3 regions of the Micromonospora taraxaci genome follow, and region 3 is predicted to be linked to each of the others. Evidence: riboswitches for the same ligand, from Rfam matches in the RefSeq annotation. Region 3 holds a riboswitch; each other region holds the start of a gene.
The links. A riboswitch is a leader RNA that binds a small molecule or an ion and turns the genes downstream of it on or off. The one in region 3 is predicted to bind cyclic di-AMP.

Region 1 (7,974 bases), 1.7 Mb from region 3:
ACCTGCGCACACGCCCCCCTGGCCGCCGGGGAGATCGCCGACACGCTGAACCTGCCGTTCGGGCTCCCGCCCGGCACCGCCGGAGACGCAGTGACCGTCACCGCCACGGCGAAGACCGGTACGGAGTCGTCGACCGCCAACAACATCGGCCAGGCGAGCGTGCGCTACATCCCCAGCACGATGGACCTCGAGTTTGTGCCCGCCGCAACCAGCCAGCAGCTCCTCCCGAATGAGTATGTGAATGTTTCCACGTCTCTCCGGAACTCCGGGAACTCCCCCTCGGGCGAGGTGACCGTCACCATCCCGGTGCCCGCCGGGATGCAGGGCTCGGAGACGTGGAGCGAGGGGTGGGACTGCGCGTTCGGCGACAGCGTCGCCGACGGCCGGACTGGCTGGCGCTGCATCCACAGCCCGCTGCGGCCGGGCGAGACGAGCGAGCAGCTGTACTACGGCGGGATCCTCACCTCCACCACCGTCGGCGATGTCGTGACGATGGAGGCGACCGCGGCGACGACGTCGCCGGAGACGACCCTGGAGAACAACACGGCTCGGCACACCGTCACGGTCGAGCAGGGGGCGATCGTCCGCGGCACCGTCTGGGTGGACGGCAACAACAACCGCGTATGGGACACGTGCGAGGTGGGCGCCCCGGTCGGCTACGAAGGGATCTCCCGCATCGACGTGGCGACGCAACCCGGCGGGTCCGGCTCCGGCGGGCTGACCACCATCAACCCCGACGGCACCTTCACGGCGTACGTCCGCCCGGGCACCTACCGGGTGCAGTTTCACGTGCACGACCCGCACGACTTCATCGACTCGATCGACTCGGACCTGATCTACTACTGGAACGAGACCGGTGGCGCCAACTACGGCCACACCGACTGGGTCACCGTAGCTACGGGTGATGAGGTGACGCTGGACGCGGGCGTCAGGTCACGCTGGATCCAGTCCTGTTGATACTCCTCGGCGCCGTTCCGGCGCACCCGGGCGGTCCGGCCTCCGCGGCCGGGCCGCCCGGATCTCGTCGTGGGCCATCGGCACGGGGTCCGCTCGACCCTCTGGCTACCGGCCCGTGAATGGCCCATCGGACTCAGCCTGGCGCTCGGCTCGCCAGATCGCATGTCCCCACAGTGGCCGTCGCCGCTCGGTCATCCACGCTCCATCCCGAGCCGCCCTCATACCGCGGTGAAGGTCGAGCGGAAGAAGGCCGGTAAGCGGGCGGCTGGCGCATCGGCAAGCCCCAGGGGCATGGGGAGGAAGCGTGGCTGGTGGCCCGTGGATGGCCCGTCAGGTGTTCATTGCCGGCGGAACATCGAAGGCCCTGACCGGGACTCACGTCCTGGCCAGGGCCTTCGCGGTGGAGCGGGTGACGGGAATCGAACCCGCACTGTCAGCTTGGGAAGCTGATGTTCTGCCATTGAACTACACCCGCAAGCGGCACCACTGTACCCGAGTGGTCGAGCCGGTGCACCCAGGTACCCCCGGCGAGCTCGCCACCCCCACACACCCAGGAAAAAGTTTCCGGACGGCAACATATGCTCGTTCTCAAATACGTCGATGGAATGTAACGTCTGCCACACGTTGCCAGCCACGGCGTGACACACCCCCTGCCGCGCCGCCAGAAAGAGGTGGGCCCATGGGACCCCGTCCCAACCTGCTGACCCGGCGTGCCGCCGGTGTCGCATCGACGACCCTCGCGCTGCTACTCAGCACCGCCGCGGTGGGTGTCGTTCCTGCCGCTTCGGCATTCTCCGCCGTGCCCGACGCCTGCGCGGAGCCGGCCGACGGCCACGCCAACGCCCGAATCAAGCCCGGCGCGGCGGCCAAGCACGACCCGAACGAGTTGACCGCGCAGCAGGTCCGTGAGCGGGAAGCCGACCTGACGGCGGCGCAGCGCGAGCGCGCCAACTTCCGCACCGGCGCCGGCGCGACGGCCCTGGCCACCGTCACCGTCCCGGTGGTGGTGCACGTAATCCAGGAGAACAGCACCCGGGCCGGCGGCAACATCCCCGACTCGATGATCACCTCGCAGATCAGCGTGCTCAACCAGGCCTACGCCGGCGCGACCGGCGGTGCGGCCACCGCGTTCGCCTTCCGACTCGACTCGATCAACCGGGTGACGAACCCGTCGTGGTACCCGATCGTCTACGGCTCGTCGGCGGAGCGGTCGATGAAGTCCTCACTGCGGGTCGGCGGCAAGAACACGCTCAACATCTACCTCGGCGAACTGAGCGACGACCTGCTGGGTTGGGCGACCTTCCCGCAGCGGAAGCTCAGCAGCGCCGACGGCGTGGTCGCGCTCAGCGAGTCGCTGCCGGGCGGCACCGCCACCAACTACAACCAGGGCGACACCGGCACCCACGAGGTCGGCCACTGGCTGAACCTCTACCACACCTTCCAGGGCGGCTGCGGCGGCTCGGGTGACAGCGTCAGCGACACCCCGGCCGAGGCCTCGCCGGCGTACCAGTGCCCGACCGGGCGCGACACCTGCTCGGCGACCGGGCTGGACCCGATCACCAACTTCATGGACTACACCTACGACTCGTGCATGTACCAGTTCACCCCTGGTCAGGCCAGCCGCATGATCACCGCCTGGAACGCCTACCGCGCGGCCTAACTGCTCCGCGTACAACCGGTGTCGGCTCCGTCACGACGGAGCCGACACCGTCGTGTCAGAGCCCCGGTCAGGCGGCCGTGCACTGCACGTCACGGCTGAGGCGGGTCGGCCGAGCCTGTGGCACGGCGACCGGCGCGGCCGTCGCCGACGGGGCGTGCGGGTCCAGCCAGACCCGGACAGCCGGCCGGCTCGGCGTGACACCCGGGACGCCGGCGACGTGCTGCTCGCGGCGGGTCAGCATTGCCACGTCGACGGTGAACTCGAACAACCGCCAGTCGACCTGCTGCTCGGCCCGGGCACTCTGCGCCAGCCGCGCGACCCGGACCGGATCGGTCACCGGACGAGCGTGCCCCGCCAGGTAGGCCTCGTCGTCGCTCTCCTCCGGGGGGAACGAGTGCAGCGCGTAACGGCCGTCGCGTTCGAGGTCGCGGCGCTTCGGGGAGTCGATGATGAAGCAGAAGAGACCTTCGTCCGTGATGACCGGGGAGACCGGATGAACGCGGGGCCCGCCGTCGGCGCGGACCGTGGCCAGGTAGCCGAAGCCCGGCCCGTACTGCTGAAGGAGAACGCGGATCCCGTCGGCGAGTCGGGGCTCGTCGGCGGCGAAATCGGACCAGGAAGCCATGCGAGCATTCTATCGAACAAATGTACGACGGGCGACCTCGACGCGCTGGTCACCGGCACCGAATCCGGCCGGTTTCGGCAACGCGGCTATGGTGGTCCGATGCTGCTCTCCGACCGCGACCTGGTCTCCGAGATCAAGGCCGGCACGCTGGGCCTGGAGCCGTTCGAGCCCACCCTGGTCCAACCCTCCAGCATCGACGTCCGACTCGACCGGCTGTTCCGGGTCTTCAACAACCACCTCTACACCCACATCGATCCGGCGATGCAGCAGGACGACCTGACCTCGGCGGTCGAGGTGCCCGACGGCGAGCCGTTCGTGCTGCACCCGGGGGAGTTCGTGCTCGCCTCGACGCTGGAGGTCATCTCCCTGGGTGACCAGCTCGCCGGCCGACTCGAAGGCAAGAGCTCACTGGGCCGGCTCGGGTTGCTCACGCACTCCACCGCCGGCTTCATCGACCCCGGCTTCTCCGGACACGTGACGCTGGAGCTCTCCAACGTGGCGAACCTGCCGATCACCCTCTGGCCGGGCATGAAGATCGGGCAGCTCTGCATCTTCCGGCTCTCCTCGCCGGCGGAGCACCCGTACGGCTCGGTGGTCTACGGATCCCGCTACCAGGGCCAGCGGGGCCCGACGCCGAGCCGCGCCTGGCAGCACTGGCGCACCTGGCCGACCCGCTGAACCCGTGACGACGAGGGCCCGCCGCGACGGATCGCGACGGGCCCTTCGGTCACTCCCGATCAGCCTGGACGGCCGTAGCTGTGGATCGGGCCGTCGTCGACCTTCTTCATCTTGACCGGTTGGCCGGCCTGCGAGGCGTGCACCACCCAGCCGCCGCCGACGTACATGCCGACGTGGTGGATGTCGCTGTAGTAGAAGACCAGGTCGCCGGGGCGCAGGTCGCCCTTGCTGACGTCCTTGGTGACGCGGCTCTGCTGGGCGGCGTTGTGCGGCAACGACACACCGGCCTTCGCCCAGGCGGCCAGCATCAGCCCGGAGCAGTCGTACGAGTTGGGTCCCTCGGCGCCCCACACGTAGGGCTTGCCGATCTGTGCGCAGGCGAACTTCACCGCGACGCCCGCGGCGCCGCCGGGATAGCTGCCGGGGCAGGGCGCGGGGCGCAACGAACCACCGCCACCGTTGCCGTACACCTTGAGGCGAAGCTTCTGCAGCCGGTCGATCTCTTCGTTGATCTGCTTCTTCTTCGCGGCCAGCTGAGCCTCGGTACGGGTCAGCTGGGCCACCATCTCGTCCAGCGGCGCCTTCTGCGCGGCCAACTCGTCCCGCAGGTCGGCCACCTCGCGTACGTCCTGTTGCTGGTTGTGCGCGAACCGGTCGAGCATTTCGAGCTGACTGACCACCTCGCTCGGTGACCGGCTGCCCAGCATCGCGTTGACGGTCGACACGGTCTCACCCTTGTACGCCCGCACGGCGAGGGCGCTGACCTTGTCCATCGCGGCGTCGACCTGCTGTTCGAGCGGGGCGATGCGGGTGGCCAGAGCGTCCGCCTGCTTGCGCTTGACGGCGAGGTCGGTCCGGGTGGCGTTGTGCCGTTCGATGATCGGTTCGAGTTTGTTCCAGTCCTCGTCGATCTGACGCTCGATCTCCGCGACGGACGGGTCGGCGTGGGCCGCCGTGGCGCTGCCCGTCAGGACGACGGCGACGCCGACCAGCGCGGCGAGAGCGGTGGTGAAGCGGGACCAGCGTGGGCGCGGCACGATCGGCGTCGGGCCGGCTGCTGCCGACCGCTCGGACGACGGCCGCGGGGCATGGAGTGCCACCGGGGTTCCGTACTCCTTCTTCCTGACCGCCTACCGGGTTAGCTGACGGGTTCGGGCGGGAAGTCGGCGCCCTACCGCAGTGGCTGCGGATTCACCCCGAGGGACCTGGGTCCCCGGTTCGCTCGGAAACGACTCGGCGGTGTCGGTCCGTTACCGCCCGGGCTGGGCGGAGCTGCTATCGGGCCGACGAATGACCAGAGTAGAGACGCCTGTTACCAATCCGCAACCCGTGCGGCCGTGACACTCCGTACCGATCGAGTGGGGGTCACTGACCCGGTGTGAAGATTTCTTTCTGAGCGAGTCGATAGATGGAAAGGTATTGACGCGGACTCTCCAGCGGCGCGATGGTGACCTGACCTCTACCCGCGAGAATCTAGGGGGTTCGATGCACCATCCAACCCTGTCGACCGGCTGGCGCGCACTGCTCGCCACCACCGTCATCGCCGCCGCGAGCGCGGTGCCACTCTCGGCGGCGGCCGCCGCCGCACCCACCACCGATCGCCAGCAGCAGTACGCCGCTGCGGCGACGGAGTACGGCGTACCGGCCGGTGTGCTGCTCGGCGTCTCCTACCTGGAGTCCCGCTGGGACAGCAACGCCGGCACACCGAGCACGAGTGGTGGCTACGGCCCGATGCACCTGACCGACGCCCGCCACGTCGCCGCTCTACCCGGGCGCGGCCACCACGATGCCGGTGCCGAGGACCCACGCGGCGACGACTCCCGGCCCGCCCGGGTGCCCGCGCCCCGACCCGCCGAGGCCCCCGCGCCGGCCGCCGCCGCGTTGCAGACCGTGGACGCCGCAGCCGCGCTGACCGGCGCCACCCCCGAGGCGCTGCGCACCGATGCGGAGGTCAACATCCGGGGCGGGGCTGCGCTGCTCAGCGCGTACCAGCGGGAGTTGGGTGCACCGGTCGGCGCGGACACCGATCCGGCGGCCTGGTACGGCGCGGTGGCCCGCTACGCCGGTGCGGACAGCGCCGACGCCGCAGCGGCCTTCGCCGACGAGGTCTTCACCACCATCGCCGCAGGCGAGTCCCGGGTGACCGACGACGGTCAGCGAATCACCCTGCCGGCGATCGCGGTACAGCCCCAGCGCTCCTGGTTGGACCGGCTGGGCCTACGCCGGCTGGCCCGCCCGGACGGGGTGGAGTGCCCGCGCACCATCTCCTGCGAGTGGATCCCCGCACCCTACGAGGCGTTCGGCGACGGGGACTACGGCAACCACGATCTTTCGGACCGGCCCGCCCGGCAGAAGATCGAGTACATCGTCATCCACGACACCGAGGCGAGCTGGGCGACGACCCTGAAACTCGTCCAGGACCCGACGTACGTGAGCTGGCACTACTCGCTGCGCTCGGTCGACGGGCACATCGCCCAGCACGTGAAGACCAAGGACGTCGGCTGGCACGCGGGCAACTGGTACGTCAACGCCAAGTCGATCGGTCTCGAACACGAGGGCTTCGCCGCGCAGGGCACCTGGTACACGGAGGCGATGTACCGGACCTCGGCGAAGCTGGTCCGGCACCTGGCGCTGCGGCTGGGCATCCCGCTGGACCGCCAGCACATCATCGGCCACGACAACGTGCCCGGCACCGTCGCCTCGACCGTGCGTGGGATGCACTGGGATCCAGGCCCGTACTGGGACTGGACGCACTACTTCGACCTGCTGCACGCGCCGCGACTGGACACCGGCACCCCGGCCACCGGGCTGGTCCGGATCGACCCGGACTACGCCACCAACCAACCGGCGTTCACCGGATGCGTCACCGCAGGTGTGCCGTGCGCGCCGCGCGGCTCATCGTCGGTGGTGCTGCGGAGCGCACCGTCCGCGGACGCGCCGCTGGTCAACGACATCGCGCTCCGGCCGGACGGCACCCCGAACACGATGGCCGTGTCGGACCACGGGGCGCGGGCATCCGCCGGGCAGACGTACGCGCTCGCCGGACGGCAGGGTGACTGGACCGCGATCTGGTACCTCGGGCAGCGGGCCTGGTTCCACAACCCGGCGTCCGCGCCGACCGCCAGCTGGACCGTCGGCGTCGTGGCCACGCCGAAACCCGGACGGACGATTGTCCCCGTGTACGGACGGGCGTACCCGGAGCAGGCGGCGTACCCGGACGGGGTGCCCTACCAGACGATCTCACCGCTGCAGTACACCCTGGCCGCCGGACAGCGGTACGCCGTCGGCGCGGTGCTGGCCGGCGAGTACTACCGGGCCAGCACGTTCGACGGCTCGTCGCCGGGCGACTGGACGGTGATCCGCGGCAAGAACCGCTACGCGCAGATCCAGTTCGGCCACCGGATCATGTACGTCGATCTCGCTGACGTGCAGCTGCTGCCCTCCCCGGTGGGCGCGCCCCGCTGAGAACCACGACGGCCCCCGGTCGGTGACCGGGGGCCGTCAGTACGTGATCTGGATCAGCCAGGTCTGCGGAACCCGGCGACCGGCATCGTGTTGATGCTGGACACCTGCACCGGTTTGCCGGCACGTGGTGCGTGCACCATCTGGTTGTTACCCAGATACAGGCCGACATGCGTTAGGCCGGAGAAGAAGAAGACCAGGTCACCGGGGCGGGCGTCAGCTCGCGCGACAGCCTTGCCCTCGTTCCACTGGTCACCGGTGTGGTGAGTGAGGGAGATCCCGGCCGACTTGTAGGCGTACTGGGTCAGCCCCGAGCAGTCGAACGAGTTCGGGCCGGTGGCGCCCCAGACGTACGGATCACCGACCTGTTGGCAGGCAGTCTTGATCGCCTTCTGGGCGGCCGAGCTGGTCACACCGTTGATCGTCGGGCAGCCCGCGGTCTTGACCGTGGTCTTGGGCATTGACGCCTCAAGCTGCTTGATTTCGGCGTCGATCTGCTTCTTCTTGGCCGCCAGCTCGTTCTGCTGCGTGGTCTGGGTGGTGATCAGCGCGTCCAGCTTCTGCTTCTCACCGTCGTACTTGGCCCGCACGG
Region 2 (7,974 bases), 2.3 Mb from region 3:
GTTCCAGCAGGGCTTCACCCGGGTGTACAAGATTTTCGCCGAGCACGACCTGCACGAACAGGTGGTCTTCGTCGGTGGCGGCAAGCTCGGCCTGCCGGACAACGCCATCGTCGCCTTCGCGCTCGGCTGCGACATGGTCAACGTCGGCCGGGAGGCGATGCTCTCCATCGGCTGCATCCAGGCCCAGAAGTGCCACACCGACGCCTGCCCTACCGGCGTCGCCACCCAGAACGCGTGGCTCGCCCGGGGCCTGGACCCGTCGCTGAAGTCGGTGCGGGCGGCCAACTACCTGCGAACGCTGCGCCGCGACCTGACCAAGGTCGCCGAGGCCTGCGGCGTCGAACACCCCGGCCTGATCGACACGGATGCCGTGGGGATCCTGGACGGCCGCACCGGCTCCACCCCCCTGCACGAGGTGTACGGCTACCAGCGGCACTGGGGTCTACCCTCGGCAGCCGACCAGGCGGAGATCGTGCGACTGATGACGCCGGAGGCACCGCAGGGCGGCAGCGCCCCACCCTCGCCGACCGCGGTGGGCTGACGAACCACCCGACCGCGCCATGCCCGCCCGACCCGGCGTCACACAGGTCCGCCGGGCACGGCATGGCCGGGCACGGCGGACAGCTCATCGGGAAACGGAGGCCCCAGAACCATGTTCCCAACGTTTGATGCCGCTGTGGCATCTTGATGCCGCTGTGGCATCAAGCGTTCCGAGGACATACCCGCCAGACCGCGGCCTTTCGCCGATGACCAACGCCGTCGGCGCAGGCGTCGGACGCACGGCGTTGGCGGCGCTGGCGGCAGCAGGCCGAGAGCGCCGCGTCGTCGGCGGTCGAACGCGGTAAACGCATGGAGCCGTCGCCGGGGATACCCGTATCGTGGCGCGATGCTGATCAGACGTGAGACACCCGCCGACGTCGACGCCATCCGGGCGGTGCACGCCGCAGCTTTCGCCAAGACCGACGGCGACGGCGACCGCGTTCCGGTGGAGGCGACACTGGTCGACGCGCTGCGCGCCGACGAGGGCTGGCTGCCCGCGTACTCCCTGGTGGCTGTAGATTCGGACGGCCAGGTGGTGGGTCACGTGGTGGCCACCCGCGGCCTGGTGGGCGGCGAGCCGGTGGCGTTGGGCCTGGGGCCGCTCGGCGTGCTGCCCGACTCGCAGCGACGCGGCGTCGGCAGCGCGTTGATGCACGCGGTGCTCGGCGCGGCCGACGCGCGGGACGAGCCGCTCGTGGTGCTGCTCGGGCATCCCGACTACTACCCGCGCTTCGGATTCGGGCCCGCCGTCGACCTGGGCGTCACTCCGCCACAGCCCTGGGGGCCGCAGTACTTCATGGCCCGTCCGATGGCCGCGTGGCGCGACTCGATCCGGGGTGAGTTCCGCTACGCACGCCCGTTCGACGACCTGTGACCACACCGCGCATCCGCCGACGGCGTGCCGCCGACCTCGACGGATGTGTCACGGCGCTCGCCGAGGTCCACCGGGTCGACAGGTATCCCCTGAACTGGCCCGCCGACCCGCGCCGCTGGCTGAGTGAGCCGCGCCCGGACCACGCCTGGGTCGCTGTCGCCGACGACGCGGCGATCGTCGGGCACGTCGCGGTGCACCGGGTGGTGCCCGGGCCGGCGGGCGCGTCGCTGGGCCGGCCAACGGCCGAGGTGGCACGTTTGTTCGTGACGCCGAGCGCCCGGGGATTGGCGCTGGGCGGTGCGCTGCTGGACCGGGTTCACCAGTGGGCGAGCGCACATGGGACCGATCTGACGCTCGAGGTGACGTCCGACGGCGCCGCGGCCACCGCCCTCTACGAGCGGACCGGATGGCGGTGCACCGGGACCAGCACCGCTGCGTGGACCGCACCCGACGGCAGCGCGGTGTCGCTGCGTCACTACACGCTGTCCGGTGACGCCGTGCCGGCCATCGCCGCGAGCCGGCGGGCGAGCAGGGCCGCGGCGTCGCGCAACTCCGGAGGCTCCACCACCTCCACCTCGTAACTCAGACGGGCGAGGTGCGCGGCGAGCCAGTCCAGGCGCTCCCCGCCGACGACCAGCACGCACCACCCGTCGCGGTCGTCCTCGACCCGCCCCACCTGGGGCGGCACCACCTCCCGCACCTGGTCGACCGTCGCGCGCACACGTGCCCGGGCGAGATACCGGTACGACGCCTCGGTCACGGCCCGCTGCACGAAGGCGACCGGGTCCGGGTGCTCGCGCGCCCGGAAACGCCAGGTCGTCGCAAACGCGGCAGCCATCCGGTCCAGGCGGAACGTCCGCCAGTCGTCGCGGTCCACGTCCCAGGCCATCAGGTACCAGCGGCGACCTGTCGTGACCATCCGGACCGGCTCGACCGTCCGCTCGTGCTGCCCACCGTTGCGTGCCTCGTAGGTGAATCGCACCCGCACCGCGTCGCGGCAGGCCCGGGCCAGCGTCACCAGCACCTCCGCGTCGATCTCGGCCACCGGACCCATGAGCGTCTCCGTGGACCCGTGCACCGCCCGTACCTCGGCGCGCAACCGTGCCGGCATGACCTGGTCGAGCTTCGTGAGGGCCCGCAGGGCCGCCTCGCCCGCGCCGGCGATCGTGCCGCCCGAGGCGAGGCGCAGCGAGACCGCCGTCGCGATCGCCTCCTCGTCGTCGAGGAGCAGCGGTGGCAGGCGGGTGCCCGCACCGAGCTGGTAGCCACCACCGACCCCCGGCACCGCGTGCACGGGATAGCCGAGCGCACGTAGTCGCCGCACGTCACGACGCACGCAACGGTCGGTGACGCCGAGCTCGGCGGCGAGGTCCGCGGCCGTCCAGGATGGCCGCCGCTGGAGCAGCGCCAGCAGCCGCAACACCCGCTCGGTCGTCGCCTCGACGGTCACGCGCCGATCGTTACACAGAATGCGGAACGGTTCTGTCCGCTATCCACGAGAGGCTGGTCCCATGACCGACCAGGATCACGAGACAGGGAGCTGACATGGCCCGCGACATGCAGATCACCTTCGACTGCGCCGACCCCGCCGCGTTGGCGGCGTTCTGGGCCGAGGCCCTCGGCTACCAGGTACAGGGCCCGCCCGGGAACTTCGAGTCCTGGGAGCAGGCGCTCGACGCGATGGGGGTGCCGCCGGAGCACCGCAACGACGCGTCGGCGGTGGTCGACCCCGAGGGCTCGCGACCACGGCTGTTCTTCCAACGGGTTCCCGAGCCCAAGCAGGTCAAGAATCGCGTACACATCGATGTGCGGGCCGCACCCGGGCTGGAGGGTGACGAGCGGATGGCGGCCCTGGAGAAGGAGGCCGAGCGGCTCGCCGCGCACGGCGCCACCCGGCTCGGTCGCCACGAGCCCGCTCCCCCGCTGGGTGCCGGTCACCTCGTCATGGTCGACCCGGAGGGCAACGAGTTCTGCCTCGACTGACGCCACGTCCGCCCAGGTCACTGCCGCGATCACCGGATGCCATGCGAACATGTGTACGTGTCGCCCGGTGCCAGCATCCTGCACGCCGACCTGGACGCCTTCTACGCGTCGGTCGAGCAGCGCGACGATCCACGCCTGCGCGGCCGGCCGGTGATCGTCGGCGGGGGCGTGGTCCTCGCGGCCAGCTACGAGGCGAAGGCGCGGGGCGTCCGCAGCGCGATGGGCGGCCAGCAGGCACGCCGGCTGTGTCCGGACGCGATCGTGGTGCCGCCTCGGATGTCGGCGTACACGGCGGCGAGCCGCGCGGTCTTCGAGGTCTTCCGGCAGACCACTCCGCTGGTCGAGGGGATCTCGATAGACGAGGCGTTCCTGGACGTGGGTGGCCTGCGGCGGCTGGTCGGGCCACCGGCCGACGTCGCGGCGCGGCTGCGTCGGGAGGTTCGTGAACGGGTCCACCTTCCGATCACGGTGGGTGTGGCCCGCACGAAGTTCCTGGCGAAGGTGGCCAGCGGGGTGGCGAAGCCGGACGGCTTGCTGGTAGTCGCACCGGACGCCGAGGTGGCGTTCCTGCACCCGCTTCCGGTCGAACGGTTGTGGGGCGTCGGCCCGGTCACCTCCGCGAAGCTGCGGGAGCACCGGATCCGTACCGTCGGCGAGGTGGCCCGGCTCGGTGAGGCCGCGTTGGTGTCGCTGCTCGGGTCCGGTGCCGGCCGGCACCTGCACGCCCTGGCGCACAACCGTGACCCACGCGCGGTGCAGGTTGGTCGCCGACGCGGCTCGATGGGTGCCCAACACGCGCTGAGTCGCACCCCGCGCGCCCCGGCGGAACTGGACGCCATCCTCGCCGGTCTGGTCGACCGGGTCACCCGGCGGATGCGCGCGGCCGGGCGGTCCGGTCGCACTGTGGTGCTGCGGCTGCGCTTCGGCGACTACAGCCGGGCGACCCGCTCGCACACCATCGGCAAGGCGACAGCGGACACGACGCCGCTGCTCGCCGCCGCGCGCGCATTGCTGCGGGCGGCCCAGTCCGAGATCGACAGTCGTGGTGTCACGCTGATCGGTGTGTCGGTGGGCAACCTGGACGACAGTCCGGTGCAGCCGGAGTTGCCGTTCCACCGCGACCCGGGCGCGGAGTTGGACGCCGCTGTCGACGCGGTCCGCGACCGGTTCGGCTCGACGGCGCTCACCCGTGCGGTCCTGCTCGGCCGGGAGCCGGGTGTCGAGATGCCGCTGCTGCCGGATTGACCGATCTGCGTGCGGTGTCCACGCGCGGAGTTGCGACAGGAGACACATCACAGCAGGTCGGCGGTTTAGCCGGCAGCCGACGGGTGACCCTTGGGGGGTACAGCCTGACAAGGGGGGACCCACCATGTCCGAGGACACCAGCAACCGAGCGAGCCGCGGCGCCGAGCGCCCGCACGACGTGACCGACCCGCTGCTCTGGCAACTGGCGATCGACGTGTTGAGCGCCCACGAGCCGGACGACGAGGGTCACTGCCGCAATCTCCAGTGCGCCGGGCAGGCCTGGCCCTGCGCTGCCCGTCAGGGCGCCGAGCATTCGCTGCGTCTGTCCCGCGGCGGGTCTGACTCCGTCGAGGTGACCGTCGACGGCGGGACCGATCTGGCATCGACCTCTCGCTGGGGTCGCAACGCCGGCCCGGTGGCGTCGCGTCGAGCGCCGAAGGCGTCCGCCTCGGCGGCGTGACTCGAACCCGGCCCGGCACTCGGGCTGACCAGCACCGAACACACGAACGCTCGGCCGATGACCCGGCCGAGCGTTCGTGTGCCGTCCGTCAGAGGCTGAGCTTCTGACCGGGGAAGATCAGACCCGGGTCGGCCCCGATCAGCTTCCGGTTGTGTTCGTACAGCGCCTGCCAGCCGCCGGACACCCGACGGGCGTCGGCGATCTCCGACAGGGTGTCGCCCGGCTTGACCAGGTACGTCTGGCCGCCGGCCGGCGCCGCGGTGCGTTCATGGTTGCGGGTCGCCGGCTGCTCGCCGCGCGACGGCCGCTCCTGCCGCTCGGTGGGCTTCGCGGTGGACTTCGTCGACTTCGCGGTGGACTTGGTCGACTTCGTGCCGGAGCCTCCCGACGAGCCGCCCTTCTTGCCGCAGGTCGGCCAGGCACCGATGCCCTGCCCGTCGAGCACCTTCTCGGCGATGGCGATCTGCTCGCCACGGCTGGCCAGGTCGGCGCGGGCGGCGTACTTCTTGCCGCCGTAACCGGCCCAGGTGCTCTGCGAGAACTGCAGGCCACCGAAGTAGCCGTTGCCGGTATTGATCTTCCAGTTACCGCCGGACTCGCACTTGGCGATCGCGTCCCAGTTGACTCCGGCCTGCGCCGGGGCGGCCGGGCCGAAGAGGGCGACAGCGCCGGTGACGGCACCGACGGCCAGGGTGCCGACGGCGAGGCGGCGGGTGGTGACCCGTCGATGACGGGGCGTGTGAACAGACGTCATGTGAGCTTCCTCCACGCCGGCGAGGTGAGCTGTCGGGTTCGGGCCGAGGAGCCCGGCCGCACGGTGGCGGCTTCACCCCGAGGTGACGTGCACCGAGGAACGTGTGGGTCCCCCGCTCCTGCCCGGGTGACTGGGTTCCGACGGCCGGGGGCAGGATTTGGCGTTGCCGGCCGCGGTGTCCGCAGTGGCGAACCCGACCGACGTTAGGCACGTTCGGTGACGATCGCCCAACCCCTGTGAAGTTCTTCACCGGGGTACGCGGGGCGCCGTCCGCAGCGGTTGCGGCCGGCCGGACACTGTGCAGAGAGCACTGTGGACCGGTACCGATCAGGCCTCGTGACGCAGCCAGGCCACGGTGTAGCACCGAGCGACTCGACGTGTCCGTTGGTGATCGGATGCACGACGCCGGTACGCCGAACCGGCCGGCGGGTCCCTGGTCGGGTGGCCCGCCGGCCGGGAGGTCGACCGTCTACAGAGTGCGCGCCAGCCGGTCGGCGAGCGTCCGGGTGAAGCGGGCCGGGTCGGTCAGCTCACCGCCCTCGGCGAGCACGGCCAGGCCGTAGAGCAGCTCGGCGGTCTCGGTCAGGGCCGCCTGGTCGCTCCCCTGCTCGTGGGCCTTGCGCAGCCCGGAGACCAGCGGGTGCCCGGGGTTGATCTCCAGGATCCGCTTGGTCGGGGGCACCTCGTGCCCCATGGCCCGGTACATCTTCTCCAGGGTCGGCGTGAGGTCGTGGGCGTCGCCGACGACGCAGGCCGGTGAGGTGGTCAGTCGCGACGACAGCCGGACCTCCCGGACGCTGTCGGTCAGCGTGGTGCCGAGCCAGCCGAGCAGGCCGGCGAACTCCTGCCGCTGCTGCTCGCGCTCGGCCTCGGCCTGCCGCTTCTCCTCGTCGGTGTCCAGGTCGATCTCGCCCTTGGCGATCGAGCGCAGCGTCTTGCCGTCGTACGCGCCGACCCGCTCGACCCACACCTCGTCGACCTGGTCGGTGAGCAGCAGCACCTCGTGACCCTTGGCCCGGAAGGCCTCGAGGTGCGGCGAGTTCTCGATGGCGGCCCGGGACTCACCGGTGGCGTACCAGATGTCGCTCTGGCCGTCCTTCATCCGCGAGACGTAACCGGCCAGGTCGGTGGGCTCGGTCGCGTCGTGGGTGGAGGCGACGGAGAGGATGTCCAGCAGGGTGTCGCGGTTGTCGGTGTCGTCGATCAGCCCTTCCTTGACCACCGCGCCGAACTCGGTCCAGAAGGTGCGGTAGCGCTCGGCGTGGTTGGCCTTCAGGTCCTTCACCGTGGCGAGGACCTTCTTGACCAGGCGGCGACGGACGATCTGGATCTGCCGGTCCTGCTGGAGGATCTCCCGGGAGATGTTGAGCGACAGGTCGTGCGCGTCGACCACACCCTTGACGAAGCGCAGGTAGGTCGGGACGAGCGCCTCGCAGTCGTCCATTATGAAGACACGCTTGACGTAGAGCTGCACACCTCGGCGACCCTGCGGGGAGAACAGGTCCAGTGGGGCGTGGCTGGGCAGGAACAGCAGCGCCTCGTACTCGAAGGTGCCCTCGCCCTTCATGTGCACGACCTCGAGCGGGTCGGCCCAGTCGTGGCTGACGTGCTTGTAGAACTCGTTGTACTCGGCGGCGTCGACCTCGTCGCGGGGCCGCGCCCAGAGCGCCTTCATCGAGTTGAGGGTCTGCACCTCGCTGGTGGCGGCCTCGCCGTCGGCGCCGGGGCGTTCGACGGTCATCCGGATCGGCCAGGCGATGAAGTCGGAGTAGCGCTTGACGATGTCGCGGACGGTCCACTCTGCGGTGTAGTCGTGCAGGTTGTCCTCGGTGTCGGCCGGCTTGAGGTGCAGGGTCACAGTGGTGCCCTGCGGGGCCTCGTCCACCGCCTCGATCGAGTACGTGCCCTCGCCGGTGGACTCCCAGCGGGTGCCGCCGGTCTCGCCGGCCTTGCGGGTGACCAGGGTGACCCGGTCGGCGACCATGAACGCGGCGTAGAAGCCGACGCCGAACTGGCCGATCAGGTCCTGCGAGGCGCGCGCGTCGGCGGATTCCCGCAGTTGGCGCAGCAGCTCGGCGGTGCCCGACTTGGCGATGGTGCCGATCAACTGGACGACCT
Region 3 (7,974 bases):
CGGGTCGTCGAACCCGATCCCGGTCACCGCCGGGGCGATCTCGTCCACCAGGTACGCCAGCGACCCCCCGGGACGCTCCCCGGTGCGCAGCGCGTCCACCGCGGCACCCACAGCGCCGCACCGCTCGTGGCCCAGAACCATCACCAGTGGTACGCCGAGCTGCCCGACCACGTACTCGATGGAGCCGCACACCGCCCGGTCGAGCACGTGCCCGCCGGTACGGATCACACAGATCGCCCCGAACGTCTGGTCGAAGATCGCCTCCAGCGGCACCCGTGAGTCGATGCAGCCGAGCACCACCGCGTACGGCTGCTGGTCGCCGGAGGCGGCGGCTGCGGCCGTGACGTCGTGCCCGTGGATCGGCTGGCCGCTGACGAACCGCCGGTTCCCGGCGAGCAGGTCGGCAAGCGCGGCGCGGGGCGTACCGCCGGCCTGCCGTCCCTGCCCCGGCGTCCCACCCATGGGCACTCCCGAGGACCCCATGCCGTTCAGCTTGGTCTTCCGCCGACGACCACGGGCGAGGTCGGGAATGTTCGCCCCGGCGCGATTGGCGTGGTCTCATGGCGGGTAGCCGGTGTTACCGCCGGGTATCCCGGTGCTTGTGGTGCTGGGCGGCCCTGGGGAGGTGGCGATGCCGGAGCGGTTCGAGGTGACCATGCCGGACGGCGTACGGCTCAACGTCGAGGTGACGGGGCCGGCGGACGCCCAGGTGACAGCCATCCTGCTGCACGGCTGGACGCTGGATGGGCGCGCCTGGCACCGGCAGGTGGAGGCGCTCACCACGGCGTCGGTCGGCCGGGCGGTGCGGGTGGTCACCTACGACGCGCGGGGGCACGGCCACTCCAGCTGCATGGCGCTGCCCACTGCCACAGTGGCCCAGCTCGGCGACGACCTGGCCACGGTGATCGACACGGTGGTGCCGACCGGGCCGGTCGTCCTGGTCGGGCACTCGATGGGCGGCATGACGATCATGGAGTACGCCCACCGCCACCCCGCGCACTTCGCCGCCCGTACCGCCGGGCTGGTCTTCGTCTCGACCACCGCGGAGGGGCACACGCACACCGTCTACGGCCTCTCGCCGCGGATCGCCCGGCTGATCCGGCTGGCCGAGACGACAGGTGCCGGGGTGTTGGCCCGATGCGGTTCGTGGCGGGCGCCCCGGGCTCTGCTGAACGCGTTGCGACCGAGCATCCGCTGGATGCTCTTCGGCGACCGCTGCGACCCGTCCGATCTCCGCCTGGTGACCTCGGCGGTGGCTCGCGCCTCGCTGCGCTCGATCGGCGGGTTCCGCGCCTCCATCGGCGCCCAGCACCGCCTGGACACCCTCGCCGCGCTGGCCCACCTGCCGGCCGCCGCTCTGGTCGGCGACCGGGACCGGCTGACCCCACCGCCGTGCGCCGAGTCGATCGCGGCGGCCCTGCCGGCCACCGAGCTGACCATCTGCCCTGGTGCCGGACACATGCTGATGATGGAGCGCCCGGACGAGGTCAACGCCGCGCTCAGCGGTGTCCTGCGTCGGGTGCTCGCCGAACCGCCGCCCCGCAGCCTCGACGCGACCCCCGCCGGGACCGGCGTCTGACCACGTTCCCGCACCTCGGGCGCGGCGGGTCGGGCGCGGGGCCGTACCCTTCTGCGGTTGGCTTGCGCGGTTTCCGCCGCCTGCCGGCGACAGTCGAAGGAGCGTGCGTTGACCGACCAGACCGGCCTGGAGCAGGAGATCGCCGTCGAGCAACGCCACCTCGACCGGGTGTACGCGCGGTTGGCCGAGCTGCGGCGGTCGGCGGTCCGCGCCGAGCGCGACGGCTATCGGATGGCCCGGGTGGGCACGCACGGCGCGCTGGTCGAGCGCGACGCCATGGTGTTCCACGCGGCGCAGCGGCGGCACACCCTGGACGCCGAGCACGAGGGGCTGGTCTTCGGCCGGCTGGACCTGCGCGACAGCCAGGTCCTGCACGTCGGGCGGCTCGGCATCCGGGACGAGGACGCCCGCACGCTGGTCGTCGACTGGCGGGCGCCGGCCGCCGCCGCCTTCTACCAGGCCACTCCGGCGCAGCCGCTGGACGTGGTGCGTCGCCGCACGATCCAGTCCCGCGCCGAACGGGTCACCCGGATCGAGGACGACCTGCTGGACCCGACCGCCGCCCCGGAGGGGATGACGGTCGTCGGTGACGGCGCGCTGCTGGCCACCCTGTCCAAGGCCACCGGCCGGGGCATGCGGGACATCGTGGCGACCATCCAGCGCGAGCAGGACGAGGCGATCCGTTCGCCCGGTTCCGGGGTGACGATCGTCGCCGGCGGCCCCGGCACCGGTAAGACCGCTGTCGCCCTGCACCGGGCCGCGTTCCTGCTCTACTCCGACCGCAGCCGGTACGCGGGCGGCGGCATCCTGGTGGTGGGCCCGTCGTCGGTGTTCGTGGAGTACATCGGCTCGGTGCTGCCGTCGCTCGGCGAGGACACCGCGACCCTGCACTCGTTGGGCACCCTCTTCCCGGGGATGAGCGCCACCCGCACCGACCCGCCCCAGGTGGCGGCGGTGAAGGGTTCGCTGCGGATGCGTCGGGTGCTCGAGCGGGCGGCCCGCGACGCGGTGCCGGGCGGCCCGGGTGAGCTGCGGCTGCTGTACCGGGGCACGCTGCTGCGGCTGGACCGGACGACGCTGGACCGGATCCGAGACCGCGCGCTGCACCGGGGCGCCCGACGCAACGAGGTGCGCCGGGCTGGCTTCGACGGGGTGTTCGCCGCGCTCTGGGCGCAGGCCCGAGAGGTGGGCGTCACCCGTCTGCCGCAACAGCGGGCCTTCGAGGCGGAGATCGCCGAGCGGTCGGAGTTCCGGGAGTTCCTCAAGGCGTGGTGGCCTCGTCTGCACCCTCGGCACGTGCTCGGTTGGCTGGCGCAGCCGGACCGGCTGCGCCGGTACGCCGGGGGGATCCTCTCCAACGCGGAGATCCGGCTGCTCACCACCGCGTACCGGGATCTGGACTCGACCGGGCTGACCATCGCCGACATCGCGCTGCTGGACGAGTTGGACGCGCTACTCGGTAAGCCGGTGCAGCCGGCCCGGGCCCGTCGCGACCCGTTCCAGCTGGCTGGCGGCGTACGCGAGCTGAGCACCGCCGCCGACCGGCAGCGGGCCGCCCGCGCGGCGGCTCGGGAGCGCCCAGAGGACTACCGGGACTACGCGCACGTGGTGGTCGACGAGGCGCAGGACGTCTCACCGATGCAGTGGCGGATGATCGGCCGTCGTGGTCGGCTGGCCTCCTGGACGGTGGTGGGTGACCCGGCGCAGACCGCGTGGACCGGCGACCCCGACGAGTTGGACCGGGCCCGGGACCAGGCGTTGGGCCGGCGCAAGCGGCACGACTTCACGCTCACCACCAACTACCGCAACTCCTCGGAGATCTTCGCGGTGGCGGCGGCGGAGATCCGTCGGCTCTACCCGGACCTGCCGCTGCCGACCGCCGTCCGGTCCACCGGCGTCGATCCGGTCGAGTTGGTGGTGCCCGCGACGGGGTTGGAGACCGCGACCGTGAAGGCCGCCGCCGACCTGCTGGCCGAGGTGGAGGGCACGGTCGGCGTGATCACGCCGGTGCCGCGTCGGGACGAGGTCGCCGGTTGGCTCGACGCGCTGGACGCGCCGAGGTTGCAGGTGGTCACCAGCCTGGAGGCCAAGGGCATGGAGTACGACGGAGTCGTGCTGGTCGCCCCGAGCGAGATCCGGGCGGATCCGGGTGCCGGGGTACGCACCCTGTACGTGGCGCTGTCCCGGGCCACCCAGCGACTCACCACCATCGACCCCACCGGCTGACCTGTCCGAGCGGCCACCGGTGGGAGGCGCGACCCGTACACTTGCACACATTGCGATGTGAACATACATTGGACCGGACCTCGGACGGCGGCGGAAGGTAATTCACGTGGGCGCAGGTCATGACCACCACCACGGGTCCGTCGCCAATGCCGCATACCAGCACCGGGGTCGACTCTGGGCGGCATTCGGGCTGCTCGCCACCCTGATGGTGGTCGAGGCGGTCACCGCCCTGCACACCGGGTCGCTCGCCCTGCTCTCCGACGCCGGGCACATGTTCACCGACGTGCTCGGCATCGGCATGGCGCTCGCCGCGATCACCGCGACCCGGCGGGCCACCGGCGACCCGCAGCGCACCTTCGGGCTCTACCGACTCGAGGTGCTCGCCGCACTGGCCAACGCCGTCCTGCTCTCCGGCGTCGCGGTCTACGTGGTGATCGAGGCGATCCGCCGCTTCGGCGACCCGCACGAGGTCATCACCGGTCCGATGCTCGTGGTGGCCGTCCTCGGCCTGCTCGCCAACATCGTCGCCTTCGCCCTCCTCCGCACCGGGGCCCGGGAGAGCATCAACATCCAGGGCGCCTACCTGGAGGTGCTCGGCGACCTGCTCGGCTCGGTCGGCGTGATCGGCGCGGCGCTGCTCATCACCGTCACCGACTGGTGGTGGGCCGACCCGCTCGTCGCCGTCGCCATCGGCGTGTTCATCCTGCCACGCACCTGGCGGCTGGCCCGGGCAGCCATCCGCATCCTGGTGCAGGCCGCACCGGAACACCTCCAGGTGACCGCCGTGCACGACCGGCTGGCCGCCGTTCCCGGCGTGGTCGAGGTGCACGACCTGCACGTCTGGACGCTCACCTCGGGCATGGACGTGGCCTCCGCACACCTCACCATGGAGCCCGGCGCAGAGGTCGGCGCGGTGCTCACCGCAGCGCGTACGGCCCTGCACAACGACTTCCGAATCGAGCACGCGACGTTGCAGATCGAACCGGGTGCCGCGTCCGGGGCGTGCGGCTCCATCGAGTGGTGAGGTGAGTCCCGCGTGAGGACGCACTCACCGTCCGTCACATTCGCTGCAGCCGCCCCACCAGTACCGGTAGGCTCTGTCCCGGCCGCCACCAGGCGGCGCCTCCCGGCGCCGGTGGTGGTCGTCGCCTAATCGCCCGCACGGGCGAACCGGGGAACCACGTTCCTGGGGTGCATCCGCGTCAGCGGTAGGGATCTTCCGTCCCGAACCCGTCAGCTAACCCGGTCGGCGGCTGACGGAAGGACTGCGCAGTGGCACCAGCACGACCACCTGCCGCCAAACTGGCGGCCCTGATCGTCGCGATGCTCGCTCTCGGCGTCGCGCTCCCGGCCGGCACCGCCTCGGCCGCTCCCCCGACCGGCCAGCGGGCCGCCGCACCCGACTCCGACGAAGAGGGCGGCACCCCGGCACTCCGAGCCCAATTGGAGGCCGCCAGCAAGGGCTACCTGGACGCCAAGCGCGCCCTGGACTCCTCCGTGCAGCGGCAGCAGCAGCTCACCACCCAACTGAAGACCCTCGAGGTCGAACTCGACCAGCGCAGCGGCAAGGTCGGCGAGATCGCCGGCGTCGCGTACCGCACCGGACGACTCAGCACGATCTCGGCGCTGCTCAACAGCAACACCCCGGAAGGCTTCATGGACCGGGCCGCCTCCCTGGACGCGGTGGCCGCCAACGAGGACCGGGTGCTGCGCGACCTCCTCACCAGCAAGGAGCAGGCCAACCGCACCCGGGTCGCCCTGGACGGTGAGATCAACGAACAGCGCAAGCAGGTCGCGGTGATGGCCAAGCGCAAGGAGCAGGCCGAGCGGGCCCTGACCGTCGCCACCACCCCGAAGCCGCAGACCACCGCCGACACGGACTCCAACCGGGGCACCTCCACCAGCAACGCGAAGGCCGCTCCGCGCAACTCCGACGGCTCCTGGCCGAAGGAGTCGTGCAACGTCGACGACCCCACGCCGGCCAGCGGCTGCATCACCCCGCGCACCCTGCACGCCCTCAACCAGGCCAAGGCCGCCGGCTTCACCCGGTACGTCTCCTGCCACCGCCCCAGCGGCTCCGGTGAGCACCCGAAGGGTCGGGCCTGCGACTTCGCCGCCCAGAAGGGTGGCTTCGGCGGCGACGCCACCGGCGGCGACAAGACGTACGGCAACAACCTGGCCGCGTACTTCATCCGCAACGCCGACCGGCTCGCCGTGCTGTACGTGATCTGGTACAGGCAGATCTGGCTGCCCAGCAGCGGATGGAAGTCGTACAGCGGGGCGGGTGGCGACCCGTCCAGCGACCACACCAACCACGTGCACCTGTCGGTCTACTGACCACTCGTGGCCGGTGCCCCCGTCGAGGGGCACCGGCCACGGCTACGTCGCGGGGCGTACACCCGATGTCGCCGGTCGTCGGACGACCCGGCCACTGTCGGCGGGCAGCATCGCGGTATGCCTCGGATCCCACCCACCGCCCGCAAGGCACTGCTCACCCTGCACCTGGTCACCTCGCTGGGCTGGCTCGGCGCGGACCTGGTGCTGCTCACCCTCGGCATCGCCGTACAGCGGGGCGCCGACCCGGCCGTCTTCTACCCGGTCGGTGCGGTGGTCGGCACCGTCCTGTTCGCACCGCTGAGCGTCCTGGTCTGGCTGATCGGTGTCGTCAGCGCGCTGCTCACCCCGTGGGGCCTCCTGCGCTACCGGTGGGTGCTGGTCAAGCTCGTGATCACCACGATGATGGTCGGGCTGGTGCTGTTCCTGCTCACCCCGAACCTGCGGCACGCCGGAGCGTTGGGCGCCGCCCTGCCCGCACGGGATCGCGCCGACCTGGTGATCGCGCCCGCGGTGTCGACCACCCTCATGATCATCGCGACGGTGCTGTCCACCTACAAGCCGTGGGGACGCCGGCACGCCGCCCGAACGACCAGCGCTCGCAAGCCGGTGCCCACGCCGCCGTGATCACGCTGCAACCACGATGTAGTGGTCTCCTGAGCGCCATCAGGCCACTACATCCATGATCGAGCGTGACCTTGACGGCTGTGGGCGCGCCGATCCGCTCCCGGGCGGCCGCGTCGGGTGTTCGCCCTCAAGATCCGCGCAACATCAGGGATAGTGCTGTCTCCCGAGCGTCGGAGGCAGCAACATCCGGGATATTGCGCGGATCTTGGCGCGGGCGCGCGGGCGGGCGGGTCAGGCGGCGGGTGGGGGGTCGCTGGCGCGTTCGAGGGCCGGCCCCAGTCGGGTGGCCAGGGCGAGGTGGGCGGCACGGGCCTGGCGGAACGCGTACCGGAACAGCGGGGTCGGCGCGGTCAGGGTGATCTCAACGTCGATCCGAACCAGGCCATCCGGCTCGGGGCGCAACCGGGTCTGGTTTCGCACAGTGGTGGCCGGCCACTGACGGGCCACCATGACGATCTCGTCGTCCTCGTTGATCAGCACGTCCGCGTGGTAGGTGGTCTTGAAGTGCAGCGGGCCGGCCGCCAAACGGTCGTTGATCGTGTAGCTGGCCTGCGCACCAGGTCGGGGCGGCAGTCGACGGACCCGGACGATCAGCGGGTGCAGCTCGCCCTGCCGGGTCAGGTCGCTGAGCATCGCCGCCGCGTGGGCCGGCGAGCACCGGGCCTGGACGGTGTAGCTGAAGGTATCGCTGGTGAGCACACCGTCTCCCGCCGTCGATGGTCGCACGATCGTCCCCTACCGATGTCTGACTGGCAACGCCCCGGCCGACGAACCCAGGGCGGCAGGACAGGGAGCTACTATTTGTCGCATTAGTGATGAATTACCCAAACGTGCTGGGGGCGGACACCATGAACGGCGACGATCCGGTGAGCGGGCACGTGATGGTCTTCGCGCCCACACCACAGCTGACCGTGACCCTGGACCAGCCCAACGACCACCCCGAGTTGCACCTGCACCCCGGCGGGCAGGGGGTCTGGCAGGCCCGGATGGTGATGTCGCTCGGCGTCGACGTGGTGCTCTGCGCAGCCCTCGGCGGCGAGATCGGCCAGGTGTTGGAGCCACTGCTGGTCAGCGAGGGCGTCGACCTGAAGGTGGTGGTCCGTGACTCCGGCAGCGGCGGGTACGTGCACGACCGCCGGGGCGGGTCCCGGCAGGAGATCGCCGACGTACCCGGGCAGCCGTTGAGCCGACACGAGCTCGACGAGCTG

Region 1: linked by a shared signal. The riboswitch ahead of FHU34_RS00970 (C40 family peptidase) and the one ahead of FHU34_RS08960 (coiled-coil domain-containing protein) in region 3 are both predicted to bind cyclic di-AMP.
Region 2: linked by a shared signal. The riboswitch ahead of FHU34_RS19450 (LysM peptidoglycan-binding domain-containing protein) and the one ahead of FHU34_RS08960 (coiled-coil domain-containing protein) in region 3 are both predicted to bind cyclic di-AMP.

What each region holds. Positions count from the first base shown of each region.
Region 1 is NZ_VIWZ01000001.1:188,756-196,729, forward strand. Features, by position in the region: gene FHU34_RS00945 (DUF11 domain-containing protein) at 1-957, shown strand, start outside; tRNA gene FHU34_RS00950 (tRNA-Gly) at 1,359-1,432, opposite strand; gene FHU34_RS00955 (zinc metalloprotease) at 1,637-2,617, shown strand; gene FHU34_RS00960 (pyridoxamine 5'-phosphate oxidase family protein) at 2,685-3,242, opposite strand; gene dcd (dCTP deaminase) at 3,342-3,920, shown strand; gene FHU34_RS00970 (C40 family peptidase) at 3,980-5,020, opposite strand; cyclic di-AMP (ydaO/yuaA leader) riboswitch at 5,034-5,169, opposite strand; gene FHU34_RS00975 (N-acetylmuramoyl-L-alanine amidase) at 5,406-7,385, shown strand; gene FHU34_RS00980 (C40 family peptidase) at 7,439-7,974, opposite strand, start outside.
Region 2 is NZ_VIWZ01000001.1:4,188,600-4,196,573, forward strand. Features, by position in the region: gene FHU34_RS19415 (FMN-binding glutamate synthase family protein) at 1-541, shown strand, start outside; gene FHU34_RS19420 (GNAT family N-acetyltransferase) at 887-1,414, shown strand; gene FHU34_RS19425 (GNAT family N-acetyltransferase) at 1,411-1,995, shown strand; gene FHU34_RS19430 (helix-turn-helix transcriptional regulator) at 1,890-2,864, opposite strand; gene FHU34_RS19435 (VOC family protein) at 2,960-3,397, shown strand; gene dinB (DNA polymerase IV) at 3,434-4,642, shown strand; gene FHU34_RS19445 (hypothetical protein) at 4,767-5,102, shown strand; gene FHU34_RS19450 (LysM peptidoglycan-binding domain-containing protein) at 5,191-5,856, opposite strand; cyclic di-AMP (ydaO/yuaA leader) riboswitch at 5,857-5,997, opposite strand; gene htpG (molecular chaperone HtpG) at 6,326-7,974, opposite strand, start outside.
Region 3 is NZ_VIWZ01000001.1:1,879,063-1,887,036, reverse strand. Features, by position in the region: gene FHU34_RS08980 (carbonic anhydrase) at 1-462, opposite strand, end outside; gene FHU34_RS08975 (alpha/beta fold hydrolase) at 632-1,579, shown strand; gene FHU34_RS08970 (HelD family protein) at 1,688-3,805, shown strand; gene FHU34_RS08965 (cation diffusion facilitator family transporter) at 3,912-4,829, shown strand; cyclic di-AMP (ydaO/yuaA leader) riboswitch at 4,942-5,073, shown strand; gene FHU34_RS08960 (coiled-coil domain-containing protein) at 5,078-6,142, shown strand; gene FHU34_RS08955 (hypothetical protein) at 6,260-6,766, shown strand; gene FHU34_RS08950 (SRPBCC family protein) at 6,998-7,465, opposite strand; gene FHU34_RS08945 (1-phosphofructokinase family hexose kinase) at 7,648-7,974, shown strand, end outside.